2 regions of the Methylobacterium sp. GC_Met_2 genome follow, and region 2 is predicted to be linked to the other one. Evidence: predicted binding sites of a transcription regulator. Region 2 holds the regulator's gene; the other holds the start of a gene.
What was found. The regulator PhoB, encoded in region 2, activates phosphate uptake and scavenging genes when phosphate is short. The targets are predictions, from matches to a motif close to TGTCATNNANCTGTCAT.
Positions count from the first base shown of each region.

Region 1: OXS49_RS32090 (alkaline phosphatase D family protein) is a predicted target of PhoB. The motif match lies at 3,081-3,097, and genes of this name have one in related genera.

Region 1 covers NZ_JALNUM010000189.1:464-6,591, forward strand. Annotated here, with positions in the region: gene OXS49_RS32070 (iron-sulfur cluster assembly scaffold protein) at 1-432, opposite strand, end outside; gene folE (GTP cyclohydrolase I FolE) at 686-1,525, shown strand; gene hisI (phosphoribosyl-AMP cyclohydrolase) at 1,566-1,988, shown strand; gene OXS49_RS32085 (patatin-like phospholipase family protein) at 1,985-2,971, shown strand; gene OXS49_RS32090 (alkaline phosphatase D family protein) at 3,139-4,707, shown strand; gene OXS49_RS32095 (CBS domain-containing protein) at 4,945-5,376, opposite strand; partial or broken gene OXS49_RS32100 (rhomboid family intramembrane serine protease) at 5,508-6,128, opposite strand, start outside.
Region 2 covers NZ_JALNUM010000092.1:1,861-23,779, reverse strand. Annotated here, with positions in the region: gene OXS49_RS24590 (outer membrane protein assembly factor BamD) at 111-992, shown strand; gene recN (DNA repair protein RecN) at 1,270-2,943, shown strand; gene OXS49_RS24580 (hypothetical protein) at 3,060-3,260, shown strand; gene OXS49_RS24575 (hypothetical protein) at 3,283-3,528, opposite strand; gene pstS (phosphate ABC transporter substrate-binding protein PstS) at 3,758-4,798, shown strand; gene pstC (phosphate ABC transporter permease subunit PstC) at 4,884-5,861, shown strand; gene pstA (phosphate ABC transporter permease PstA) at 5,870-6,757, shown strand; gene pstB (phosphate ABC transporter ATP-binding protein PstB) at 6,821-7,612, shown strand; gene phoU (phosphate signaling complex protein PhoU) at 7,727-8,446, shown strand; gene phoB (phosphate regulon transcriptional regulator PhoB) at 8,572-9,267, shown strand; gene OXS49_RS24540 (protein-disulfide reductase DsbD domain-containing protein) at 9,404-11,560, opposite strand; gene OXS49_RS24535 (aminopeptidase P family protein) at 11,667-13,505, opposite strand; gene OXS49_RS24530 (hypothetical protein) at 13,716-13,982, shown strand; gene OXS49_RS24525 (50S ribosomal protein L11 methyltransferase) at 14,080-15,012, opposite strand; gene modA (molybdate ABC transporter substrate-binding protein) at 15,929-16,744, shown strand; gene modB (molybdate ABC transporter permease subunit) at 16,761-17,453, shown strand; gene OXS49_RS24510 (glutathione S-transferase) at 17,502-18,185, opposite strand; gene modC (molybdenum ABC transporter ATP-binding protein) at 18,605-19,708, shown strand; gene OXS49_RS24500 (TadE/TadG family type IV pilus assembly protein) at 19,827-20,273, shown strand; gene OXS49_RS24495 (TadG family pilus assembly protein) at 20,270-21,916, shown strand.

The sequences.
Region 1 (6,128 bases), on a different contig from region 2:
CCGCTTGGCGGCGATCTGGTCGAGGGCATCCACCACCGCGTCGAAGGTCAGGAGCGTCGAGGCGTGGCGCGCCTTGAACGCCCGCACCGGCTCCAACACGGCCAGGTCCGCCCAGGCCCCGTCGGGAGCCGGGCCGTTCGACTTGAGCATCGACCGCATGGTCTCGCGGACGCCGCGCAGTTCCTCGGCGCTGGCGCCGACCACGTGGCGCCCCATCAGCGATGACGAGGCCTGGCCGAGCGCACAGGCCCGGACCTCCTGGGCGAAATCGGCCACTCGGCCATCCTCGCCCAGCACAAGGTCCACCGTCACGGTCGAACCGCACAAGCGGGAATGCGCGGTGGCGCTGGCATCCGGGTTCTCCAGCCGGCCGAGCCGGGGGATATCGGCGGCCAGTTCGAGGATGCGGCGGTTGTAGATATCGTCGAGCATCGGGTCCTCGGCCGTGGGTACAGGTCCCGTCGGGACGCTGCCGCGCGGTTCGCGCATTGCGCGTTGCCCCGCGAACGATGATATAGGCGCCTTACGGTCGCTTCGCGAGGAGGCGGTCCGGCAACCAGGGTCGCGCCCACGGCTCCGGCGATCCGTCCGAGGGGATTCCCACGGCTTCAGTCCATTCCGGGGCGCCGGCCTGAAACCTTTTCAGGCCCGGGATCTTCCCTCACACGCCCGACGCGATCCGACGATGTACGCCAAGCCCGACAGCACCCCGATGAAGTCCCGCATCGCCCGGGCCGAGGATGCCATGGATGCCGCGCTCAAATCCCTGTCGTATCCGAGCGACGGCCAGGGTTTTCACCGGAACGGGCAGGATTTTCCCCCGAACGGGATCGACGGGCAAGGTCTAGACGGCATGCGCAATGACAACCGCCCGGTGGATGAGACCCGCCCCGTCGAGGTCGCACCGGAGCCGGCTTCCGCCACCCGCATCCCCGAAGGCATCGAGACCGGCCGCCCGAGCCGCGCCGAGGCCGAGGCCGCCGTGCGCACCCTGCTGCGCTGGGCCGGCGACGACCCGACCCGCGAGGGCCTGCTCGACACCCCCGCCCGGGTGACGAAAGCCTATGAGCAGCTGTTCGGCGGCTACGGCGTCAATGCGGAGAAGCTGCTTGAGCGGGTGTTCGAGGAGGTCGAGGGTTACTCCGACATCGTGCTGGTGCGCGACATCCCGTTCCACTCCCATTGCGAGCATCACATGGTGCCGTTCATGGGGCTCGCCCACATCGCCTACTACCCGACCCGGGGCGTGGTCGGCCTGTCGAAGCTCGCCCGGGTGGTCGACACCTTCGCCCGCCGGTTGCAGACGCAGGAGACCATGACGGCCCAGATCGCCGACGTGATCGAGAGCATCCTCAAGCCCCGCGGCGTCGCCGTGATGGTGGAGGCCGAGCATCTCTGCATGGCGATGCGCGGCGTCCAGAAATCCGGAGTCTCGACCATCACCAGCCAGTTCCGCGGCGTGTTCAAGGACAACGCCAACGAGCAGGTCCGCTTCCTGACCCTGGTGCGCGGCGGCACCAAGTAGTCTACAGCACGCCCAGAATCGGGGACCGCCCTTCCACGCCATGACCGCGAGCGACAGCGCCTTCGATCCCCCCGGCCCCCGCGCCGCGGTCGAGGAGGGCCAAGCCTTCACGCCCCGCTTCGACCGGGACGGGCTGATCACCTGCATCGCGGTCGATGCGGGGGACGGCCGGGTGCTGATGCTCGCCCACATGAGCGCCGAATCGCTGGCGCGCACGATCGAGACTGGCGAGGCGTGGTACTGGTCGCGCTCGCGGCAAGAACTTTGGCACAAGGGCGCCACCAGCGGCCAGATCCAGCGTGTCATCGAGATGCGGGTCGATTGCGACCAGGACGCGCTGCTGATCCGCGTGGAGGTCGGCGGCGACGGCGGCTGCTGCCACACCGGCCGGCGGGATTGCTTCTACCGCAGTGTCGTCCGGCAACCGGACGGCCGCGCCACCCTGGAGTTCGCCGGGAAATGAGCGCGACCCTTGCCGCGACCGGGTGGCAAGAGTGTCCCGCCGTTCCGTATTTCCTGCCCGGCGCCGTCGAGCCGATCCGGCCCCTGCCGAAGGCGGGCCCGCGGATCGGGCTGGCTTTGGGCGGCGGCTCGGCCCGGGGCTGGGCCCATATCGGCGTGCTGCGCGCCCTGGAGGAGGCCGGCATCCACCCCACCGTGGTGGCGGGCTGCTCGATCGGCGCCGTGGTGGGGGCCTGCTACGCCGCCGGGCGGCTCGACCGGCTGGAGGCCTTCGCGCGGGCGCTGACCCGGCGCCGGGTGGTCGGGCTGATCGATCCGCGCCTGCCGGGCTCCGGCCTGATCGCCGGCAACCGCCTGCGCCAGCGGCTCCACGCCGATCTGGGCGAGCGCCGGATCGAGCGCCTGCCGATCCGGTTCGGCTGCGTCGCCACCGAGTACGGCACCGGCGCGGAGGTGTGCCTGACCGAGGGGCTGGCGGTGGATGCGGTGCGCGCCTCCTACGCGATCCCCGGTCTGTTCCCGCCGGTGACCCATGCGGGCCGGGTGCTGATGGACGGCACGCTGGTCAACCCGGTGCCGGTGGCTCTGGCCCGGGCGCTCGGCGCCGATCTGGTGATCTGCGTGAACCTCAATGGCGATACCGGCGGCCCGGTTGTGCGCGAGGTGCCGGCCTACGTCCCCCGCCGCGGCGTCCTGACCACGCTGCGCGACCGCCTGCGGGGCTTTCCGCGCCCGGAGCCCGAGATCCCCGTGCCGGGCCTCGCCCGGGTGGTGCTCGACGCGTTCAACATCACCCAGGACCGGATCTCCCGCTCCCGGCTGGAGCGCGACCCGCCGGACGTGGCCATCGGGCCGGACGTGGCGGGGTTCGGGCTGTTCGATTTCCACCGGGCGGATGAGGGGATCGCGATCGGCTATCGGGCGGCGCGGGCGGCGCTGCCGCGGATCCGGGCTGTGGTGGCGGGGGCCGAGGCGCGCGCTTGAGGGCTCGCGCGGCTGGCTGGAGCCCTCCTTCGAGGCTTCCGTTGCGCTCCGGTACCTCAGGATGAGGGGGATGGGCTGGAAGACCTGAGCAGGCCCCGGCGCATCCCCCCGTCATCCCCCTGTCGCCCCAGCCTGCGATGGGCGCCCCACCATTTGGAGGGGTTCCAATGACCACGAGTCGCCGTCAGATCCTGCTTTCCGGAGGCGCCGGCCTCGTCGGGCTGGCTTCCGGCCTCGCCCGCCCCGGCCTGAGCCGGGCCGCCGACCGGCCGCTCCTGACGCATGGGCTCCAGTCGGGCGATGTCGGCACCGACTCGGCCGTGGTCTGGGCCCGCTCCGACCGGCCCGCCCGGGCGATCATCGAGTGGGCGACCACCGAGAGCTTTTCCAAACTCCAGGGCGTCTTCGCCGACGCGCTCCCGGAGACCGACGGCACCGTGAAGGTGGCGCTGACCGGACTGCCGGCGGGCCAGGACGTTTTTTATCGCGTCCGCCTCCAGGACATCGCCGCGCCGACCATCGTCGGGCCGGCCCAGGTCGGCCGGTTCCGCACCGCGCCGGCGGATCGGCGCTCGGTCTCGTTCTGCTGGTCGGGCGACACGGCGGGCCAGGGCTGGGGCATCGACGAGGCCCGCGGCGGCATGACGATCTACTCCGCCATCCTGAAGAACCGGCCGGACTTCTTCATCCATTCCGGCGACACGATCTACGCCGACGGGCCGATCCAGTCCGAGGTGAAGCTCCCCGATGGCAGCCTCTGGCGCAACCGCGTCACCGAGGCCGTCGCGAAGCCCGCCGAGACGCTGGCCGAGTTCCGGGGCCGCCACAAGTACAACCTCACCGACCGGAACGTGCTGGCGATGAACGCCGCCGTGCCGATCCTGGCGCAGTGGGACGACCACGAGGTCACCAACAACTGGTGGCCGGGCGAGCCGCTGACCCGGGCCGAACACCTGAAGAAGAAATACACCGACCCGAACGTGCTGGCCCTGCAGCTGCGCGCGGCTCGCGCGTTCCACGAATACATGCCGATGCGCTTCGAGCCGTCCGAGCCCGGACGGGTCTACCGCAAGATCGGCTACGGCCCGCTGGTCGACGTGTTCATGCTCGACATGCGCTCCTACCGGGGCCCGAACGGCGAGAACACGCAGACCACGTACGGGCCGGATTCCTACTTCCTCGGGCCGCAGCAGATCGCGTGGCTGAAGCGGGCGCTGCTCGAATCCCGCGCGACCTGGAAGGTGATCGCCGCCGATATGCCCCTCGGCCTCGTGGTGACGTACGACGTCGATAAAAACTTCGGCTCCGAGGCGGTGGCACAGGGCGACGGGCCGGCGCTCGGGCGCGAATTGGAGATCGCCGACCTGCTGCGCTTCATCAAGAGCGCGGGCATCCGCAACACGGTGTGGTTCACGGCCGACGTGCACTACACGGCCGCGCATTACTACGACCCCAACAAGGCAAAGGTCCAGGATTTCGAGCCGTTCTGGGAGTTCGTCTCGGGGCCGCTGCACGCCGGCACCTTCGGGCCGAATGCGCTCGACAACACCTTCGGGCCGCAGCTGCGCTTCGTGAAGGCGCCCGAGAAGGGCCAGGTAAACCTGTCACCGGCCTCCGGCTACCAGTTCTTCGGCCATGTCGCGGTCGATGGCCGGACCGAGCAGATGACGGTGACGCTCAAGGACGCGGCCGATTCCGACCTGTGGCACGTGACGCTCGATCCCGTGAAGGCGTGAGGCGACGCTCTTTTGGGACTACGTAGCCGCGCATTCCCCCCTCTGCGGGGGAGGAGGGGGGCCCCTGCGTCAGCAGGGGTCGGGCCGGGACGAAGGTCCCGCAAGCGGGGAACCCGGGTTCAGGAAAGGGCGCGACCAGCACGACGGGCAGAGCGCTGTTCTGCACCGTCGCTCCCCTCTCCCGACCCGCTTCGCGGGCCACCCTCCCCCGCAGAGGGGGGAGGGAGAGTCGGCCCCCTACGCCATCGTGATGTAATCCCGCAGCGCCTGATGCTCGGCCTCGACGGTGGCGATCTTGCGCGCCACCACGTCGCCGATCGAGACCAGCCCGATCAGGCGCCCGTCCTCGCAGACCGGCACGTGGCGGAAGCGGCCTTCGGTCATCAGCGTCATGACCTCCTCGATCGTCGTGCTCCGCCCGCAGGTGGTGACGTTCCCGGTCATGTGCGCGGAGACCGGCGCGTCGAAGGCCGAGCCCCCGTGCCCGGCCAGCGCCCGCATGATGTCCCGCTCGGAGATGATGCCGGCCACCGACCCGTCGTCCTGAGCGACCACCAGGGCGCCGATGCGCCGGTCGGCGAGGATCTGGATGACCTCCTCGAGGGTCTTGTCGGGGGCTACGGTGACGACCGAGCTGCCCTTGTCGGCGAGGATGCGTGCGACGGTCATGGCTCTCTCCCGTGTAACGCGTCCGGTGCGCCGTCAGCCCGCGACACCGGGATTGCGCTGTCGGCCGGGTTGGCCCCGGCGCCTTCACAATACGGCGAGTGTGTGGCCGTTTCGCCCGGTTGGCAAGGTGGTCAGGACCGCGGCGTCTCCCGCGGATCGAGGAACGGGAACAGCAGGAAGCCGACGATGAACCCGCCGAGATGCGCGTCCCACGCGATGGAAGCGCTCTCGCCTACCAGCGGCACGCTCACGAGGCCGAACAGCAGGTTGGTCACGAGCCAGATCGCCAGGAAGGACACGGCCGTCCGGTTGCGCAGGAGTTCGGGGATGGTCTCGACCGGCCGGTGCGGCGGCAATTGCCAGGGCTGACCGCCATAGCCGGAGACCGGCGGCTGGAACACGAACCGGGCAGCAGCCGCCATCAGCGCCGAGATGCCGGCTGAGGCACCGACCAGCGGCCCGGCGCTCAGGGGATCGACCAGCACGTGCAGCAGGCCGCCCGCCGCGGTGCCGGCGAGCGCGATCAGCCCGTAGCGCCAGGGGCCGCAGCGACGGGCCACCGGCGAACCGAAGGCGGCGAGCCACACGCTGTTGAAGATCACGTGCATCCACGAGCCGTGGAGCAGCGCGTAGGTGGCGAACGTCCAGGGCTGGAACGCGTGCTCGCCTACGATGTAGCGGGCGAAGGCCTCCCGCGCCGCCTGCAGGCCCGGATCGCCCGAATCGCCGGCCGCACGGACGACCTCGGCGGC
Region 2 (21,919 bases):
ACGTCACGGTTTAACGGTCCGTGAACGGCGGGTTCGGCTCAGAAGGCCGGATCCACGCACGCGATGGCATGACGGCGCGGGATGGCGCCGCTTCCGGGAAAGAGCGCCAGATGCCTGTCACCATTCGTTACCGCCGGGCGGCAGCCTTCGCGGCGCCTCTCGTGGCCATCCTCGGCCTCGGCCTGGGCGGCTGCGATTTCGACCCGACCAATCTGTTCTCCGAGAAGTACAAGCCCGAGGTCGTTCCGGACATCCCGGCTGACAAGCTCTACAGCGATGGCTTGGCCAAGCTTGAAGACAGCGACTACGACGGCGCGGTCAAGAAGTTCGACAGCCTCGACAAGCAGTACCAGTATTCCGAGTGGTCCCGGAAGGCGCTGCTCATGACGGCCTACGCGAACTATGAGGGCCAGAAGTACGACGACGCGATCAGCGCCTCGAAGCGCTACCTGCAGCGGCACCCGGCCAGCAAGGATGCGGCCTACGCGCAGTACCTGATGGCAATGTCGAACTACAAGCAGATCCCGGATGTGACCCGCGATCAGGAGCGATCCGAGAAGGCGCTGACGGCCCTTCAGGAGCTGGTCCAGAAGTATCCGACCTCGGAATACGCGATCGACGCGAAGGCGAAGATCCAGATCACCCGCGACCAGCTCGCCGGCAAGGAGATGGAAGTCGGGCGCTTCTACCTGGAGCGGCGCAACTTCCCGGCGGCGATCAACCGCTTCCGTGACGTGGTCTCCAAGTACCAGACCACCCGCCACGCCGAAGAGGCGCTGGAGCGCCTGACCGAAGCCTACTGGGCGCTCGGCATCACCCAGGAGGCGCAGAACGCCGCCGCGGTGCTCGGCCACAACTTCCCGGACAGTTCCTGGTACAAGGACGCGCACGCGCTCCTCGCCCAGAACGGGCTCGAGCCGCGGGAGGAGAAGGCCTCGTTCCTGTCGAAGATCTACCGCTCGGTCGCGGGCAAGACGGCCTCGGCCGAGTGAACAAGCGGTTTGACCCGCTTTCCGGGTTTCCAAAGGGCTTCAGCCCTTTGGCGGGTACACAGGGCAGCGCCCTGAGATATTCATCAGGGCCCCGCCCTGGACCTGCGAAAGGTCTCGACCTTTCGAAACCCTGACCGGATAGGTCGACCGCCCCGAACACGTTGAGGCCCGGAGCGCCTGCTTCGGGCCTTTCCCATTGTGCGACGCATTTTTGGGGTGAATCAGCGGCGCCACGGCCTTATCTCTGCGGTCCCCTTCTGAGGAATGCCCCCGCCGCATGCTGGCGCAGCTCGCGATCCGCGACATCGTTCTGATCGACCGTCTCGAACTGAATTTCCGAACGGGCCTCAGCGTCCTGACCGGAGAGACGGGCGCGGGCAAATCGATCCTGCTCGACGCCTTCGCGCTGGCGCTGGGCGGGCGTGGCGATGGCCGCCTCGTCCGGCACGGCGAGGCGCAGGGCGTCGTCACCGCCGTGTTCGATCTGCCCCTGGACCATCCGGCTCGCCGGATTGCCACGGAGGCCGAGATCGACACGGAGGGCGATCTGATCCTGCGCCGGACCCAGATGGCGGACGGACGCACCCGCGCCTTCGTCAACGACCAGCCGGTGGGCGTCCAGGTCCTGCGCGCGATCGGCGCGGCCCTGGTGGAGATCCACGGTCAGCACGACGACCGTGCGCTGGCCGATCCGGCCTCGCACCGGGCGATCCTCGACGCGTTCGGCGGCCTGCAGGGCCAGCTCGCCAAGGTCGCGGCGGCCGCCCGCGCGGTCCGCACCGCCCGATCCGACCTCGCCGAGCACCGCGCTCGGGTGGAGGCGGCCCGGAAGGAGGCCGATTTCCTGCGCCACGCCGTGGAGGAGCTGGCTGCACTCGCGCCGAAGCCCGGTGAGGAGGCTCAGCTCGCCGAGCGCCGCAGCATCATGCAGCAATCCGAGAAGGTCGCGCGCGAACTGAATGCGGCGCTGGAAGCGGTGGGCGGGACCCATTCCGGGGTACCCCATATCTCGGCCGCCCTGCGGAAGCTGGAGCGCCGCGCATCGCAGCTCCCCGCCCTCGTCGATCCCTGCGTCAACGCCCTCGACGCCGCGATCGTAGCCCTCGACGAGGCTCGAGCCGTGCTTGACGCCGCGGTGGCGGAGACCGAGTTCGATCCCCGCGATCTCGAGCGGGTGGAGGAACGGCTGTTCGCCCTGCGGGCGGCCGCCCGCAAATACGACGTCGCGGCCGACGATCTTGCGGCGCTTGCCGAGCGCTATGCCGGCGACGTTGCGGCGATCGATGCCGGGGAAGCGGCACTGGCAGGCCTCGAACAGACTCTTGCCACCGCGGAGGCTGCCTATGCCGAGGCCGCCGAAAAGCTCAGTGCCGGTCGCCGCCGCGCCGCCAAGCAGCTCGACGCCGCCGTGAAGGCCGAGCTGCCCCCCTTGAAGCTCGAGCGCGCCCGATTCATCACCGAGATCGTCACCGACCCGGAATCGCGCGATCCGGCCGGCACCGACCGGGTCGAGTTCTGGGCGCAGACCAATCCCGGCACCAAGCCCGGACCGATGATGAAGGTCGCCTCGGGCGGCGAGTTGTCGCGGTTCATGCTCGCCCTGAAGGTGGTGCTGGCCGATAAGGGCTCGGCCCCGACCCTGATCTTCGACGAGATCGACACCGGCGTCGGCGGTGCTGTTGCGGATGCCATCGGGCTGCGCCTCGCACGCCTGGCCGCGACCGTACAGGTTGTCGCCGTCACCCATGCGCCGCAGGTCGCGGCTCGCGCGGAGACGCATTTCCTTATCGCGAAGGCACCCGTGAAAGGGGCCGGCCGTGTCGCAACGCGGGTCGCCAGCCTTCCCGTGGCCGAGCGCCGGGAGGAGATCGCCCGGATGCTCGCGGGGGCAACAGTGACCGATGAAGCCCGCGCGGCGGCTGCGCGGCTTCTTCAGGGCGCCGACGGTTAACTGACAGGTAAGCTTAACCGTTGGTTCACGGTAACGGTTCGTTAACCATTCTTGGTGACTCTCTTGCCATCCCGGCGCCGCAGCGGTTTGGAGCGGCCGAAGGACGAGAGGGAGCCATGAAGCTGTCAGGCGTCGATTCCGAGGACCTTTCGCACGTGGGACAGAATCCGAAGCGGACGATCGATACGCGTCGGCTGGGTCTCTCGCTGCGCACGGTCTATGAAGGCAGTGTCGACACGCAGCCGATCACCGACACCCATGTCGAGCTGCTCCTGCGCCTGCGCCAGAAGGAGCGGGAGCTGCGCCGGGCCGGGTAGGGCGATCCCGCTCCCGAATGCCTCACCAGCGGCGCGCCCCCGGCCGCCGCCGATACTCGGCCGCTCGAATCAGGGTGAGGATCCGGTCGAGATCTTTTAGCAGATCCGCCTCCTCGCGCCGCGCTGCCGCGGCTGCATCCGGATCGCCACTGAACTTCTGACGCGCCTGCGCGAGGGTCAGGGCGCGCTCCACCGCTTCCCGTTCGGCATGCAGGGCAAGCCAGTTCGGGTCAGTCTCCGTCGCTGAATCGGCGTTTTCGCCCACCACGGTTCCCAGTCCCTTCCCGTGCCGTTGCCGGTAGGAACGCGCGAGACCCGTGAACCGTGCCGCGCGACCTGCGACGCGATGTCATGCCGGTGTCATCTACCTGTCGTAACCGCGCAGCCATCGGGCGGCCGGCGCTGGATCTTTCACGGATCGGCCGCAAGGCTCTGCCGCGGGCATGAGCATGCCGGCGGGGTGGCGCAGGCTCTTGCCCGACGGCAACGGAGATTCCATGAGACCCTTCGCTTACGCGCTCGCCGTCGGACTCGCGACGGTACAGCTGGCGTCTGCGGCGCTGGCCGCCGACATCACCGGGGCCGGGGCTACGTTCCCCTTCCCGGTCTACTCGAAGTGGGCCGAGGCCTACCGGAAGGAATCCGGTTCGGGTCTGAACTATCAGTCGATCGGATCCGGCGGCGGGATCAAGCAGATCCAGGCCAAGACGGTCGATTTCGGCGCCACCGACGCGCCGCTGAAGGGCGAGCAGCTGGCCAAGGACGGCCTCGTCCAGTTCCCCACCGTGATGGGCGGCGTCGTGCCGGTGGTGAACATCGCCGGAATCGAGCCGGGCAAGCTCAAACTGACCGGCGACGTGCTGGCCGACATCTATGCCGGGAAGATCGCCAAGTGGACCGATCCGCGGATCGCGAAGCTCAATGACGGCCTGAAACTGCCCGACACGAACATCACGCCGGTCTACCGGTCCGACGCCTCGGGCACGACCAACATCTTCACCACCTACCTGTCCCAGGCTTCGGACACGTGGAAGAAGGAGTACGGCGCGGCCACGACGATCTCCTGGCCGGTCGGTCAGGGCGGCAAGGGCAACGAGGGCGTGACGGCCACCGTGAAGCAGGTGCCGAATTCCGTCGGCTACGTCGAGTCGGCTTACGCCAAGCAGAACAAGCTGGCCTACGCCCTGCTGCAGAACAAGGCCGGCAAGTTCCCGCAGCCCGACGACAAGGCGTTCCAGGCGGCGGCGGCCAGCGCGGACTGGAAGTCGGCCCCCGGCTTCGGCATCTCGCTCACCAACCAAGCCGGCGAGGAGGCGTGGCCGATCACGGCGGCGACCTTCATCCTGGTCCACAAGGACCCGGCCGATCCGGCCAAGGCCGCCGATGTGCTCAAGTTCTTCGACTGGGCGTACAAGAACGGCGACAAGCTTGCCTCGGATCTCGACTATGTTCCGCTGCCGGACAACGTCGTGGCGCTGATCCACGAAGAGTGGAAGAACGTGAAGGGCAAGGACGGGAAGCCGGTTTACAATATGTAAGCCCAACGGGGAGGAGGCTTCGACCTCCTCCCTCGCTTCTGAGATCCCGCCGCGCTACCACGTTATCCTTCGCAGAGAACCGCGGATGTCTGCTTTGACTGAAACGATTGCCCTCGGCCGAACCCGTACGTCGGCGGCGCGGAAGGGACCGAGCCGGAACATGGACGCCGTGTTCCGCGGTTGCGCGTACGGCGCGGCGTTGCTGGTGCTGACCGTCCTCGTGGGGATCATCGGCTCCATCGTCTACGGCGGCCTGCCGGCCTTCCGGGAGTTCGGCGTCGGCTTCCTGACGTCCAGCGTCTGGAACGTCGGCACCGAACAGTACGGCGCGCTCGTGGCCGTCATCGGAACGGTGATGTCGGCGCTCCTGGCCCTCCTGATCGGCGTCCCGGTCTCGCTCGGCATCGCCATCTACCTGACGCAGCTCTGCCCGGGCTGGGCGCGCAAGCCGGTCGCGATGACGATCGAGCTGCTCGCCGCCGTGCCGAGCATCATCTACGGGATGTGGGGCCTGTTCATCTTCGCCCCGCTGTTCGCCCGCTTCGTCGAGATCCCGATCTCGAACGTCGTCGAGGGCCTGCCGATCGTCGGGACCGTGCTGTATGCCCGCATCCCCTCTGGGGTCGGGGTGCTCACCGCCGGCATCATCCTGGCGATCATGATCGTGCCGTTCGTGGCCTCGATCGCCCGCGACATGCTCGACCAGATCCCCACGATCCTGCGCGAGAGCGCCTACGGCGTCGGCTGCACCACCTGGGAGGTGACGCGCTTCGTCCTGATCCGGCACGCCTCGGTGTCGATCATCGGCGCGATCATGCTCGGCCTCGGCCGTGCGCTGGGCGAGACCATGGCGGTGACCTTCGTGGTCGGCAACGCCAACCGCCTCTCGGCCTCGATCTTCGATCCCGGCTCGACCATCGCGTCCCGGATCGCCAACGAATTCAACGAGGCGGACGGCATGCAGCTCAACGCCCTGATGGCGCTCGGCTGCATCCTGTTCGTCATCACCTTCATCGTCCTGATCGCCGCGCGCATCCTGACGTCACGCGTGCGGGTCGCTTGAGGAGCCCCATGGACGCGATCAACACACGCGCTGCGCCGCCGCTCGTGCAGGCCCGGGTCCGCCCCGGCCGGCGCCGCGCGGACGCCATACTCCGTGGCTTCTGCGCCTTTGCCACGCTGCTCGGCATCATCGTGCTCGGCTCGATCCTGCTGATGCTGATCGTCGAAGGCGTGCGCGGCTTCACGCCGACCCTGCTGACGCAACCGACCCCGGGGCCGGGCAGCGAGGGCGGCGGCATCGCCAACGCGGTGCTGGGCAGCCTGATCCTGACCACGATCGGCATCGTCATCGCGACGCCGGTCGGCGTGATGGCCGGAACATTCCTGGCGGAATACGGCCGGACCTCGAAGCTGGCCGTCCTGATCCGCTTCCTCAACGACATCCTGCTCTCGGCGCCGTCGATCCTGATCGGCCTGTTCGTCTACACGCTGATGGTGCGGCCCATGGGCAGCTATTCCGGCTGGGCCGGCGGCATCGCGCTCGCGATCATCGCCACGCCGGTGATCGTGCGGACCACCGAGGACATGCTGAGCCTCGTGCCGGGCACCCTGCGCGAGGCCGGCGCGGCGCTCGGCGCTCCGCCCTCCATGGTGATCATGAAGGTGAGCTGGCGCGCCGCCTCGGCCGGCATCGTGACGGGCATCATCCTGGCGCTGGCCCGCATCGCCGGCGAGACCGCGCCGCTCCTGTTCACCGCACTCAACAACAACAGCTGGTTCAGCCCCGACCTCATGGGTGGCGTCCCGAACCTGCCGGTGATGATCTACCAGTTCGCGCTCTCGCCCTATTCCAACTGGCAGCAGCTGGCCTGGGCCGGAGCGCTTCTGATCACCATGACCATCCTCGCCCTCTCCGTGATCGCCCGCTTGGTGGTCAAGCCGCAGCGTGCCCGCTGAAGCGCGAGCCGAAGGATTAGCCCGATGAGCCATGCTGCAGCCACCGCCGCCGCCGAGCCCCTTATGCAGCCCTCCGCCAAGGCCGGCGCCGACACCAAGGCGCCCGTCCGGATCGCCGTGAAGGGGCTGAACTTCTACTATGGCCAGTTCCACGGCCTGAAGGACATCAACCTCAACTTCCATGATCGGCAGGTGACCGCGCTGATCGGCCCGTCGGGCTGCGGGAAGTCGACGCTGCTGCGCACCTTCAACCGGATCTACAGCCTCTATCCGGAGCAGCGCGCCGAGGGCGAGATCCTGCTGGACGGCGTCAACATCCTGGATTCGAAGGTCGATCTCAACGATCTGCGCGCCCGGGTCGGCATGGTGTTCCAGAAGCCGACGCCCTTCCCGATGTCGATCTACGACAACGTCGCCTTCGGCATCCGCCTCTACGAGAAGCTGCCGAAATCGGAGCTTGACGACCGGGTCGAGGCGTCGCTGCGCAAGGCGGCGCTCTGGGACGAGGTCAAGGACAAGCTGAAGCAGTCCGGCATGGGCCTGTCGGGCGGGCAGCAGCAGCGTCTGTGCATCGCTCGCACAGTGGCCCAGCGCCCGGAGGTGATCCTGTTCGACGAGCCGACCTCGGCGCTGGACCCGATCTCGACGGGCCGGATCGAGGAGCTGATCGAGCAGCTGCGCGACGAGTTCACCATCGCGATCGTCACGCACAACATGCAGCAGGCGGCGCGCATCTCGCAGTTCACCGCCTTCATGTATCTCGGCGAGCTGATTGAATTCTCACAAACCGAAAAAATGTTCATGAACCCGACCGAGCGGCGGACGCAGGACTATATCACCGGCCGCTTCGGCTAAGCTGTTTCGAAGACCGGTTTCCGCGCCATCGCGACCCGGGCGCCGCGGCGGCCGGGCGGGATCGCGGCAACCGGGTGGGATCGCACGTCCTGGCCCCCATCGAAGGATCCATCCATGCCCGGCCATATCGTTACCTCCTACGACACCGATCTCGAAAACCTCCGTCGCTCGATCTCGGAGATGGGCGGCGTGGCGGAGAAGATGACCACCGAGGCGACCGACGCCCTGGTGCGCCGCGACGACGGGCTCGCCCAGGCGGTGATCCTCGCCGACAAGCGCCTGGACGCCCTCCAGAGGGATATCGAGGAGCGCTCCGTCCTGCTGATCGCCCGGCGGCAGCCCCTGGCGATCGACCTGCGCGAGACCATCTCGGCGATCCGCGTCTCCGGGGACCTGGAGCGGATCGGCGACCTCGCCAAGAACGTGGCCAAGCGCGTCGTGGCGATCTCCGATCAGGCGCCGGCGCAGAAGATCGTGCTCGGCGTGCGCCACATGAGCGACCTCGCGGAGGGCCAGCTGAAGGACGTGCTGGACGCCTATGCGAGCCGCGATATCGAGGCGGCCCACGACGTGTGGGAGCGCGACGGCGAGATCGACGCGCTGTACAATTCCCTGTTCCGCGAGCTTCTGACCTACATGATGGAGGATCCGCGCAACATCTCGTTCTGCACGCACCTGCTGTTCTGCGCCAAGAATGTCGAACGCATCGGCGATCACACGACCAACATCGCCGAGACGATCCACTACCTCGCCACGGGCGAGACGCTCGCCGGAGAACGGCCGAAGAACGATGCGTCGAATTACGTGACGGTGGATGGGGGTCTGGCGCCGTGAAGCGCTTCCCGGGGCGCAGGATCCTGGGGGCGTCGCCGCCGTGACGGTCGGTTTCGGTTGAGGCTGGGCGGAGCCTCCGGCACCATTGCCGCGTCCGCCGCGAGAACGGGTCATCGAAGGTGAGTATGCAAGTCCTGATCGTCGAGGACGAGGAGGCATTGACCACGCTGCTGCGCTACAACTTGGAAGCCGAGGGCTTCCTGGTGGATACGGCGGCCCGGGGCGACGATGCGGAACTGCTTCTGGCCGAGCGCATGCCCGATCTGGTCCTGCTCGACTGGATGCTGCCCGGCCTGTCCGGGATCGAGCTTTGCCGCCGCATCCGGGCCCGGCGGGAGACCGAGCGGCTGCCGGTGATCATGCTGACCGCCCGGGGCGAAGAAGGCGACCGGATCCGGGGCCTCGGGACGGGCGCCGACGATTACATCGTCAAGCCGTTCTCGGTGCCGGAACTGCTCGCCCGCATCCGCGCGCTCCTGCGCCGGGCCAAGCCGGCTCATGTCTCGGATCGTCTGGCCGCCGGCGACCTCGAACTGGACCGCACCGGTCATCGGGTGCGCCGGGCCGGCGAGGAGCTGCATCTCGGCCCCACGGAGTTCCGGCTGCTGGAATTCCTGATGCTGGCCCCGGGCCGGGTCTTCTCCCGCGAGCAGCTTCTCGACGGGGTCTGGGGTCACGACGTCTACATCGACGAGCGCACCGTCGACGTCCATGTCGGCCGCCTGCGCAAGGCGCTGAACGGCCCACGCCAAGCCGATCCGATCCGCACCGTCCGCGGCTCCGGCTACGCCTTCGACGAAACCTTCTCCCTCGAAGCCTGAATCGCCAAGTCCCGATTTCGAAAGGTCAAGACCTTTTGCGGGTGCAGGGCGGAGCCTTGCTATGGGGCGAAGCCCGAGCGTCTGGACTCCGCCCCGACACCCCGCCAAAGGGCTTCCGCCCTTCGGGAACCCCCGATCAGCGGGTGAGCGCGGCACTCCTGTCGGCGGCCGGCACGGAGGCCAGGGCCTGGAGCACCGTGCCCTCGGTGAGGATCTGGGGCAGCACCTGGGGCTCGCCGCCGTCGGTGTAGAGCAGGTAGAGCGGCACGCCGCTCCGGCCGTGCTTCTCCAGCAGGCGCGTGATCTCGGGGTTCTGGTTGGTCCAGTCGCCCTTCAGATAGGTGATGCCCCGCTCGGCCATCGCGGCCCGCACGGCCTTCGTGGAGAGGGAGGTCGTCTCGTTGACCGCGCAGGTGATGCACCACGCCGCGGTCATGTTGACGAAGGCCGGCTTGTGCGCGCTCGTCAGCGCATCGAGACGGGCCTGCGTGAACGGCTCGATACCACCGGCGGCGGCCTGCGCGGTCGGCGCGGCACGGTCCTGCGGGAGGGTGGACACCAGGGCCACCACGGCGATCAGGGCGAGCGCCGCACAGACCTGCGCGATCCGGCGTGCCCCGGGCGCGGCGGCGCGTCCGCGCTCCCAGGCCCAGGCGGAGAAACCCACCAGCACGAGGCCGATCAGCGCCGCCAGAAGGCCCCGCGGATCGACCTGCTGCGCCAGGACCCAGACCAGCCAAGCCACGGTGGCGTAGACCGGGAAGGCGAGCACCTGCTTGAGCGTCTCCATCCAGGCGCCCGGCCGCGGCAGCGCCCGAAGGGCCGGGGGCCAGAGAGTGAGAGCCAAGAACGGCAGGGCGAGGCCGAGCCCGAGGCTCGCGAACACGGCAAGCGCCACACCTGCGCTCTGGGTCAGCGCGAAGCCGATTGCCGAGCCCATGAACGGCGCCGTGCAGGGCGTCGCCACCAGCGTGGCCAGCACGCCCGTGAAGAACGAACCACTCAGGCCGGAACGCCGGGTCAGGCGATCGCCGACACCCGCGAGCCGTCCCCCGACCTCGACCACGCCGGACAGGCTCAGACCCATCGCGAAGAGCAGATAGGCGAGCCCCGCCACCACCAGGGGCGATTGCAGCTGGAATCCCCAGCCGATCGCCGCCCCTCCGCCCTTCAGGGCGATGAGCACTCCGGCCAGACCCAGGAAACTCGCCAGCACGCCGGCCGTATAGGCGAAGCCGTGCAGGCGCAGGCGGGCCGGACCCTCGCCCGCATGCCGCACGAGACTCAGCACTTTGATCGACAGGACGGGGAAGACGCAGGGCATCAGATTGAGGATGAGGCCGCCGAAAAAAGCGAAGGCGGCGGCGGTGGCAAACGTCAGCAGGTCGAGGTCGGGCGCGGCGGCCCCGGCCGGCGTCGCCGCGACGGGAACCGACGGATCGGTCGCGGCCGGAAGCACCGGCTCGTCGCCATACGCGAAGGCGAGGCGGCGGCTGCCGGATTCGGTCACCTCGTCCAGGGTCAGCACACCCGGAAGGGCCGTGGGAGCCGCTTCGGTCGGGCTGCTCCGGGCGACGGTGAGGTGCAGGCCGGTGCCGTCGACCGCCATCACCTGTGCGCTCGCGTTGTCGATCGCGGTCTCGGCATACGGGAAGTAGGCGGCGTTCCGGATCGTGTCGGGCCTGAGCCCCGTCGCCGTGAAATCGAGCTGCAGGGTATCGCCCTGGCTCGACAGGTTCATCGGCCAGAGCGCAGGGGTCGGGAGGGCGGCCCGAGCGCGGGCGAACAGGGCTGCATTGTCCGGATCGGGACGCGGCTCGCCCACCGGCACGGTGAGGGCAAGATCCGCGGAGCCCGGCACGCACTCGGTCTCGCAGACGAGGTAGGTCAGCTTGGCCTGGATCTGCACCGGGTTGGCCGGATCGAGGCTCGGCGGCGGCGTCACGGGGACGAGGAGCGTGACCTCGCCCTCGTAGCCGTAATTCATCAGCGTCGCGATCGGGATCCGCTCCGGCGCCGGCCACTGGAGCGCCCCGGCGTTGAAGCCGGCCGGCAGGGTCCAGGTCACCTCGGGCGGCAGGCCCGAATCCCCCGGGTTGCGCCAGTAGACGTGCCAGCCGGGCTTCACCTGCATCCGCACCGCGAGGGTAAAAGGCCGCGCCCCCGCCACCGCGGCGGGCTCGGCGACAAGGCTCGACCGCACCAGATCCGGCGGCGTGCGCAGGCCCTGCGCCAGGGCCGCCGACAGGCTCGCGGCGAGGACCAGAATCGGGAGGACGAGGCGGCGGATCATGCTGTCCCTTCGCGGGCCGGGCGGCCGCGGTTTCAGGCCCAGCGTTCGGGCCATTCCGTGACGACGCGCTTACCACGAAGGGCCGTGGCGGTCGCGCGCCGCGGCCTCACCCGGGCAGCGGCGCCGTGGCGCGCGCCAGCCAGTCGCGCGCTCCGGCATCGAGCTCCGGCGACAGCGCCTCGCGGACCCAGACATGGTAGGCGTCGATCCAGGCGCGCTCCCCCGGTTCGAGCAGCTCGGTCTGGATCAAGTTCCGGTCGTAGGGCGCCAGCGTCAGCGTCTCGAAGCCGAGCATCGGGCGCTCGCCGTCCGCGATGGCGCGCGTCTCGACCAGAACGAGGTTCTCGATCCGGATGCCGTAGGCGCCGGCCGCGTAGTAGCCCGGCTCGTTCGACAGGATCATGCCGGGCTCGAGCGCCACCGTACCGGTCTTGGCGATCCGTTGCGGCCCCTCGTGCACCGACAGGAAGGCGCCGACGCCGTGGCCGGTGCCGTGGTCGAAATCGAGCCCCGCCTGCCATAGGGGCGCCCGGGCGAAGGCATCGATCTGCGCGCCGGTCGTCTTGTTGGGAAACACCGCCCGGGCGATGGCGATATGGCCCTTCAGCACCCGGGTGAAGCGGTCGCGCATCGCCGCGCTCGGCGCGCCCACCGCGACGGTCCGGGTGATGTCGGTGGTGCCGTCCGGGTATTGCGCGCCGGAATCGATCAGGAACAGCTCGCCCGGCCGGACCGCCCGGTCGCTGGCGCGGGTGACCCGGTAGTGGACGATCGCCCCGTTGGGTCCGGATCCCGAGATGGTCGGGAACGAGACGTCGCGCAGATCGCCGCCCGCGGCGCGGAAATCCTCCAGCGCCTCGACGGCGGCGATCTCGGTGAGGCCCCCGGCCGTGGATGCCGCGTCGAGCCACGCCAGGAAGCGGACGACGCTGGCCCCATCGCGCTGATGGGCGGCGCGCGCGCCCGCGATCTCGGCGGCATTCTTGAGCGCCTTCATCGCGGTGATCGGATCCTTGCCGACATCGACCGTGCCGCCGGCCGATTCGATCCGTTCCTTGAGGGCGACCGCGCCCGTGGCCGCATCAAGCCGGACCCGGGCCCCGCTGAGCGACGCCAGCCCATCCTCAAGCTCGGCCTTGGGCAGGATCTCGGCGACGGGCGCGAGCGCCGCGCGCAGGTCCGGATCGACGGCCGGCGAGGCCAGAAAGAGGCGCGCCTGCCCCTCGCGCGGCAGGATCGCGTAACCGAGGGCCAGGGGCGTATGCCCGACATCGGCGCCGCGCAGGTTGAAGGCCCAGGCGAGGTTGTGCGGATCCGAGATCACCAGGGCGTCGCAGCCGGCCTCCGTCAGGCTGTCCCGCACCCGGGCGAGCTTGTCGGCGACCGTTTCGCCCGCGAGCGCGTCCGGATGGCGGATGACCCGGCCGGCAGGCGGCTTCGGCCGACCGGCCCAGACGGCATCCACGAGGTTCGGCACGGCCCGCAGGGCACCGCCCGCCTTCGTGGCCACCCGTTCCAGGCGCGCCAATCCGTCCGGCGTGTGCAGCCACGGATCGTAGCCCAGCACCTGATCGCGCTTGAGGTTGGCACCGATCCAGGCTTCGGGCGTCGTTTCGGCCAACGGCACGATCGCGAGGATGCCGGTATCGACCTGCTCGGGCGCCTGGAGCGTGTAACGGCCATCCACAACCAGGGCGGCGGATTCCGCCAGAATCACCGCAGTCCCGGCCGACCCGGTGAACCCGGTGAGCCAAGCGAGCCGCTCGGCGTCGGCGGGGACGTATTCGGACTGGTGCTCGTCGGCCCGCGGCACGACGAAACCGTCGACCCCCGTCTCGCGCAGGGCGGCCCGCAGAGCCTCGATCCGTTCCGGCCCCTTGCGATGGCCCGGGTCGTCGAACGTCTGAAAGCGCTGGCGTGGTCGGGACGGCGGCGGCTCGATCATGGTGGGAGGGTAGAGCGCTCGCCGCCGGCATGGCAACCGACCCGGCATCGGGAATGCAGGGTGAGGGCGCGCACGATGCCCGTACAGGTTGTCAGACGGCACCCGTCATGCAGCGCGCAGCCCAGCAATGGCTGGCCCGCATACCTTATTCAACATGAAAAAATCGCGAACAATCTTATCACGCCGTGGGTTTTGGCCTATCTCGGGATCATGGCACGTCGCGTTTACTACCGGATCAGCGACAGAGCGGATGGCTGCTTCGACGCCATCGTGACGGTCGAACCCGATACTGTCGTTCGCCGGGAGGGCTTCGCGTCGCTCGCGGAGGTCGAGGAGTGGATCGAGGGCCTGCGTGTCCTGATGGCGGCGCTCGGTGCGCCGGTGTCGCAGTGCTTCCAGGATTCGACCCCGCCGGAGCCGGCCGAGGCCGGATCCGACCGTGTCTGCCCGCCCGGCAAGGTCCGCGCCGCGCGCTGAGGGCGCGGGCAGCGATCAGAGATACTCCGCGGGGACATAACGGGTCGAGGACTGGCTCAGACTTTACGCCGGCCGATCTTGCCCGCCTGCGCGCGGTTCAGCGCTGAGGGCGTCGCACGGGGCGCGCGGCCGTGCCGCCGCGCATCAGCACGAGGGCGACCCAGCCCTCGATCAGACCGCGGCGCACGAGGGCGAAGCCCTGGTGTCGGTAAGCCGAGAGGACGCCCGGGACATCGCGCTCGATCAGGCCGGACAGGATCAATACGCCGCCGGGGGCCACCACCCGCGTCAGCGAGGGGGCGAGGAGTCGCAGCGGCCGCGCCAGGATGTTGGCGAAAACCAGATCGAAATGACGCGGACGGGCCGCGAGGCGGTGGCGCACACCGGGGCCGAGATAGAGCTTGAGATAGGGGCCGAGACCGTTGGCGCGGGCGTTCTCGCGGGCCGTGAGCACCGCCTCCGCGTCGAGATCCCCGGCCACGATCGGCTGCCGCAACGCCTTGGCGGCCGCGAAGGCCAGGATCCCGGTGCCCGTGCCGACGTCGAGGATATGGGCCGGCCGCCGCCGTTTCAGCACCTGAACCAGCGCCCGCAGGCAGCCGAGCGTCGTACCGTGGTGCCCCGTGCCGAAGGCCAGCGCCGCCTCGATCTCGATCGGCAGATCGTTGGCGCGCACCGCATCCCTGTCGTGCGAGCCGTGAACGATAAAGCGCCCGGCCCGGACGGGCTTCAGCCCCTCCAGCGAGGCCCGCACCCAATCCTGCTGGTCGATCGTACGGAATACCGCCGCGTCGGCGGCGTCGCCGATCACCGGCCGGATCAGCGCGCGGACGTAGTCTTCATCGGGTGCATCCGCGAAATAGGCTTCGAGCCGCCACGTGCGTCCGTCCGCATCCTCGAAGGCCGCGACGGCGGTCTCGGTGGGATCGAACATCTCGCCCAGAAGATCCGTCATGGCCCGCGCCGAGCGCTCGTCGGTCAGCAGGCACAGGACGTGGGACGGGCGATGGGGCGGCAAACCTTCCAGCATGGGTCCGGGCTGTAACGCCGACGCGCGCGACATCACAGGGGGCAAGCGGATGCCGACGCGAAAAAACCGACGCCGCCGGGCGGGACCGGCCCGTGCCCTCACGGTCGCGGCGCGATTTGTTGCGCGGGAGACACAAGCGGCAATACTCATTTCGTTGATGTTCTAAATCACTATCTCGGTCCGGAATGTATGATTAGACAGTCTCGGCTTCCCAAAGCCAGACCCCTCAACTCCGGCACGCCACTCATTCGTGAGTTGGCGCGCCAGTTTTGGCAGGCACGCATAGTCGATGACCGCCCCCTTCTTCATCAGTGCCGCACTTGCCTGTGCCACCACGTGCGCCGCGTGGCTGTGGGCACTCGTCGTGGCGGCCGGCATGACCCCGCTGCCGGAGGCCGGATCGCCTGAGCGGCGCGACCTCCGGACCTGGTGAAAGACCGGACCACGAATCGCCACTGCGCACGCACGGCAATGCGGCATCGTGCGCACACGTTAACCACAGGCGACCGCGCAACCGAGCGGAACCCGCTTCGCGGAGCGACGTTTTCGGCCGGCTTTCGACGTGAAACGCGATGAAGCAGGGTGCGTACCGCGTGACCAAGTCCAGACGTTCCGGCCGCTTCGGGCCCGTGGTCGTCGCCGAGCCGTCGGCGCCTGCGCGGCCGCCGCGTGAACGGCTCTTCGGCGGCCCGACACCCGATGGGCCACTGCCGGGGCACCTTCTCGTCCTGCTGAGCCGCCTGCATCGCGCGGAAAATGCTCCGAAAGAGCCCCGCGACCCGGCGCATGGCTGAACGCCGCACGCGCGCACGTCGCCGGGCAGGGCACCGGTTCTTGGCCGGGCATCAAGCAGCGTTTATGCTCCCCGTCATACCCGCCCGGATATAACGGACGGCGACAAAGGGGACCTTCGGCCATGCGCCCGACCCGACGCATCCTCGTGGCGCTCCCCCTCGGGGCTCTGGCGTTCGGCTCAGCGCCCCACGCCGCGCGGGCGGGAGATCCCGTCGTGGTGTTCGCTGCGGCCAGCCTCAAGAACGCGCTGGACGATGCGACCGCGGCTTGGGCGAAGGAAACCGGGAAGTCCGTACGGATCTCCTATGCGGGCTCGAACACCCTCGCGAAGCAGATCGAGGCGGGCGCGCCCGCCGACCTGTTCATCTCGGCGGACCAAGCCTGGATGGATGATGTGGCCCGGGCCGGCTTGCTGAAGCCGGGCTCGCGGATCGACCTGCTGCGCAACGCGCTGGTTCTGATCGCCCCAGGCCCGAAGACTGAAGATTCCGATCCCCGGGTCGCGCTGGCTCCGGATCTCGGCACGGCGCTGACCAAACTGCTCGGCAGCGGCAAGCTCGCTATGGCGACGATCGATGCCGTCCCGGCCGGCCGGCAAGGCAAGGCCGCCCTGGAGAAGCTCGGCGCCTGGGAAGCCGTGAAGGGGCAAGTGGCCCAGGCCGACAATGCGCGCGCGGCCCTTCTGCTGGTCGCCCGGGGCGAAGCACCGCTCGGCATCGTCTACGCCACCGACGCGGCCGCCGATCCCAGCGTGCAGGTGCTGGCGAACTTCCCGCCCGATAGCCATCCGCCGATCGTCTACCCGGCGGCCGTCATCCAGGACGCGCGTAACCCCGATGCCGCGGTCCTGTTGCGCGATCTGCGCGGTCCGGCGGCTCGAAGCGCCTTCGAGCCCCAGGGCTTCTCGGTGGTCGAGGCCCCCGCTGCCGGCCGGTAGCGGGTGGAGCCCCGCCATGCTGGACCTGACCCCGGCGGAGTGGACCGCCGTCGCCCTGAGCCTCAAGGTGGCCTCAATCGCGACGCTCGCGAGCCTCGGGCCCGGCCTCGCGACCGCATGGCTCCTGGCCCGGCGCCGCTTTCCAGGGCGCGCGCTCCTCGACGGGCTGGTTCACCTGCCGCTGATCCTGCCCCCTGTGGTGACCGGCTACCTGCTGCTCCTGGCCTTCGGCCGTCGGGGCCCGGTCGGAAGCCTGTTGGCGGAGATCGGGGTCGTCCTGGCGTTCCGCTGGACCGGGGCGGCTTTGGCCTGCGCGATCATGGGTTTCCCGCTGATGGTGCGGGCCATGCGGCTGTCGATCGAGGCTGTGGATCGCCGGATCGAGCAGGCGGCCGGGACGCTGGGCGCGAGCCCTCTGTTGGTCTTCCTCACCGTCACGCTGCCGCTCAGCCTGCCGGGCTGCATCGCGGGTGCCGTGCTGGCCTTCGCCAAGGCGATGGGGGAATTCGGCGCCACCATCACCTTCGTGTCGAACATCCCGGGCGAGACCCAGACGTTGCCCTCGGCCATCTATACGCTGACCCAGGTTCCGGGCGGGGAGGGGCCGGCGCTCCGCCTCACCCTGGTGTCGATCGCCATCTCGGTGACGGCGCTGCTCGCCTCCGAGTTCCTGGCCAATCGGCTGGGACGAAAGCTGGGCGCGGGCTAGATGGCTACTTCCGTCCCGCCCCTCTCTCAGCCCGCGGCGCGCGCCGTATCACCCGGTCGGCGGCGATCCGCCGGTGCCGGCATACGCGTAGGGACCGCCCGCCTCCAGGGCCCGGCGATAAGCGGGGCGCGCGTGGATACGCTCCAGCCATGCCAGGACCCGCGGCCCCGCCCCGGTGCCGCGGGCCGCGAACGCCTCCAGCGGGAAGCTCATCATGATATCGGCGGCGGTGAAATCCGCGCCGCAGACATAGGGACCATCGGCGAGTTCCGCCTCCCAGAACGCTGCATGCCGCCGCAGGTCGGGATCGACGAAGCCACGCAGTACCGTCCCGGCGATCCGGCGAACGAGGGGTCGCAGCAGCCACGGGCTACCCGGCGCAAGGCGGGAAAAGATCAGCTTCAGCAGGAGCGGCGGCATCGCCGACCCTTCCGCGTAATGCAACCAATAGATGTAGCGCCTGCGGGCCTCCGTCCCGGCCACCGGCACCAGGGCGCCCCCCGCCGTCTCGGTCAGGTAGGCGACGATCGCCCCGGTCTCCGCGACAACGACCCCGTTGTCGGTGATCACGGGCGCCTTGCCCAACGGGTGGATGGCGACGAGGTCCGGCGGCGCCCGCATGGTTCGGGGATCGCGCGCATAGCGCTTCACCGTGTAGGCCAGCCCGAGTTCCTCCAGCAGCCAGAGCACACGCTGCGAGCGGCTGTTTTCGAGATGATGGACCGTGATCATCGCGATTCTGTCCCCGCTGGAGCGCTCTCCGCCGAAGCGGGCACCGGTTCGGCCCAAGAGGGCGCGTCACCTCAAGAGGTGAGTGCCGCGCACGATTGCAACGCGCACCGTACACGACACACGTCTCCAGACAGGTTGGCACGCGCGACCGGCCCCCTCTCGCGCTCGGGAGAGGGTTGGGGTGAGGGACGAGAACCCACAGGATCGAGCGCACTCTCGAGGCGCCGACAGGGGATGCCTCGTGCTGAAAGTTCGCATCCCTCACCCGGCTCTCTGCGAAAGCAGACCTGTCCCGCATGGCAGAGGGGACCCGCGCCTCACTCGGCGACGGTGGCACTGTCGTTTACCGTGTCCAACGTGATCGGGTACGACGCCAACGCAGGACCACGCCGCCCGGTTGGTTACCCGAGTCGCTGCGCGTGAGCATCCAGGTCGACGTCACCCTGCGCCGCGGCGCCTTCGCGCTCGACGCGGCCTTCGAGGCCGGGCCGGGTCTGACGGCGCTGTTCGGGCGCTCGGGCTCAGGCAAGACCACGCTGATCGACCTGATCGCCGGGCTCGCCCGGCCCGATCGAGGTCGGATCGTCGTGGACGGCACCACGCTGGTCGATACGGGCATCGGCCTCTTCCTGCCGCCCCATCGCCGACGGGTGGGCGTGGTGTTCCAGGACGCGCGGCTGTTTCCGCATCTCAGCGTGCGAACCAACCTCGCCTACGGTCGCGTCTTTGCCCGCCACCGGGCCGACCCCGCGCATGTCGAGGCGGTGGTCGGCATGCTCGGCATCGGTCATCTGCTCGACCGCCGGCCCGCCGGGCTCTCCGGCGGCGAGCGCCAGCGGGTCGCCATCGGACGGGCGCTCCTGGCCCGGCCGCGCCTCCTGCTGATGGACGAGCCCCTCGCGGCCCTGGACGAGACCCGCAAGGCCGAGATCCTCCCCGCGATCGAGCGCCTGCGCGACGAGGCCGGCGTGCCGATCGTCTATGTGAGTCACGCGGTTTCGGAGGTCGCGCGACTCGCCACCACGGTCGTCGTGCTGGAGGCGGGCCGCGTGGCCGCCGCCGGACCCGCGGAAGCGATCCTGCGCCGGGCCGATCTCGCGCCGGTCCACGACGCCGAAGCCGGCGCACTGCTGGACATGGTGGTGGAGGCGATCGATCCGGACACCGGCCTCACGCGCCTCACCGGCGCTGCGGGGCGCCTGCTGGTGCCGGGGCTGGCGCGCCCGGTCGGGACGCGTTTGCGCGTGCGTATCCCCGCCCGCGACGTGCTGATCGCGACCGCACCGCCCCAGGGCCTCAGCGCGCGCAACATCCTGGCCGGTCGAATCAGCGGAATGAGCGCTTCGGGCACCGAAATGGCCGTGGAGATCGCTTGCCACGACGCGCATCTCGTCGCGCGCATCACCCGGGCGGCCGTCCGCGATCTCGGGCTCGCGATCGGACAGCCGGTCCACGCCATCGTCAAAAGCGTCGCGTTCGACCCGGCCGGGATCGGCGAGCTGCGCGCGTCTGTCGCAATCTGACGCGGCTGAATACCGTTATTTACCGCGTTCTTATTTTGAATACACAACCCTTGGTTAGGATTCGAGCGCCACGATAGATTGAAAGGGAAAATCGAGCACAACTCTCAGAGGTAGACCGATGGGCATCAGACGCCTGCTCCATCGCCCGACAACCACCAGACTCGCCTGCCGCAGCGGCAGTTCCGCGGTGGAGTTCGCCCTCGTGGCACCGCTGCTCCTGCTGCTCTTCGCCGGGATCGGCATGCTCGGGATCTGCCTCGGCGCGGCCCACAACCTGCGCCAGATCGCTGCGGAAGCGGCGCGCGCGTCGGTGGCCGGCATCACCGACACGGAGCGTGCGACCCTCGCGCAGAACACCGTGAACCGCAGCCTGAGCACGGGCGCGATGTTCCGGCCGGGCAGCGTTGCCGTGCAGGTCGGATCCGACCCCAACGACGCGACGATCTACACCGTCACGCTCTCCGCCAACACCGCCTCCCTGGGCATCAACGCCTTTTCGCGCCTGCTCCCGATGCTGCCCACCATCCTGCGCAGCACCATCAGCGTGCGGAAGGGGGGTCTGTGATCGGCTGGATCCGGAACCGGTTGCGCCGCTTCGGCACGGCGCGCGGCGGCAACGTTGCGATTCTCGTGGCGCTCGGCAGCACGTTCCTGTTGGCGGCCGGCGCCGTCGGGGTCGATCTGGGCCTCGTGTTCCAGGAACGGCGCAAGGCGCAGGCGGCGGCCGACATCGCCGCGATGATGGGGGCGATCGATCCGACCCAGGCCAACACGATGGCGCGCCGATCGCTGGGCGACAACGGCTACGGCAGCGCGGTCGCCACGGTGGATCCCGGCACCTACGACGCGAGCGTACCAGGGGTTGCACCTGCCAACCGCTTTCACCCGGGGTCGAGCCCGGCCAACGCCGTTCGGGTCGGGCTGTCGACGGCGGTACCGATCACCTTCGGACGGACAATCGGGCTTGCCGGGTCGATTCCGCTCCGGGTCGTCGGGACCGCCGCCAGCGCGCAATTCGCGGCCTTCAGCATCGGATCGGGCACGCTGCAAGTCAGCAACGGCATCACCAATGCCCTGCTGGGTGCGATGCTCGGCGCACAGCTGTCGCTGAGCGTCAGCGACTACAATGCCCTGCTCGGCACGCGCGTCGACGGGCTGCGGGTTCTCGATGCCCTGGCGACGAGCCTGAATCTGGCAGCGGCGAACTACACCGACCTCGCGCAGGCCAATGCCAGCGTCGGGCAGGTCCTGATGGCACTCCGGGTCGCCGCGCAAGGCAACAGCGGCGCGGTCAATGCCCTGACGGGCATCCTGAACGCGCTGCCGAATGCCGGTCCCACGGTCCCGATTGGCCAAGTGGATCCCCTCGGCGACGCCGCAGCGCTGGCGCCTCAGAGGGGTCTCGCTGGCGCCTCGGTCGATGTGATGAGTGTCCTGGGCGCCACCGCCGCGCTGGCGAATGGCCAGACGCAGATCTCGGTCGATCTGGGGGCCACGATCCCGGGCCTTCTCTCCACCCGCCTGACCGTGGCGATCGGCGAGCGCCGCCGCAGCTCGGGCTGGGTCCGACCGGGGGGGCCGAACGCGACCATCCAGACGGCGCAGACCCGGCTGCTGATCGAGGCCACGGCCTCTGCCCCCCTCGGTTTGGGAACGCTCACGATACCCATCTACGCCGAGGTCGCACCCGCGCAGGCGACGCTTCAGGCGCTGAGCTGCATCGGCGGCGCGCGTCAGGTCACGATCAGCGCCCAGACCGGCCTCGCAACCCTGGCAGTGGCCAACGTCGCGCGCAGCGCCATCACCGGCGGCAGCACCGGTCCGAACCTGTCGCAGCCGGCGACCCTGATCGCACTCCTGCTCCCTCCGGTGAGCGTGACGGGACGTGCCGTGGCGACCATCGGATCGACCACACAGACCCTCGTCTTCAACGAGACCGACATCGCCAATCATACGGTGAAAACGGTGTCGTCGAGCGGTCTGACCCAGTCCCTCACCGGCAGCCTGCTGAGCAGCCTGACGTTGAACATCAACCCGATCGGCCTGGGCCCGCTGCTGCAGACGCCGCTCAGCGCAACCTTCGCCGCCCTGACGCCGGCCCTTGACCTCGTGCTGGACAGCACCCTACGGAGCCTCGGCCTGCACCTCGGCTACGCGGATATCGACATCGACGGCGTGCTTTGCAGCCAGGCCGTGCTGGTCCAGTGAGGC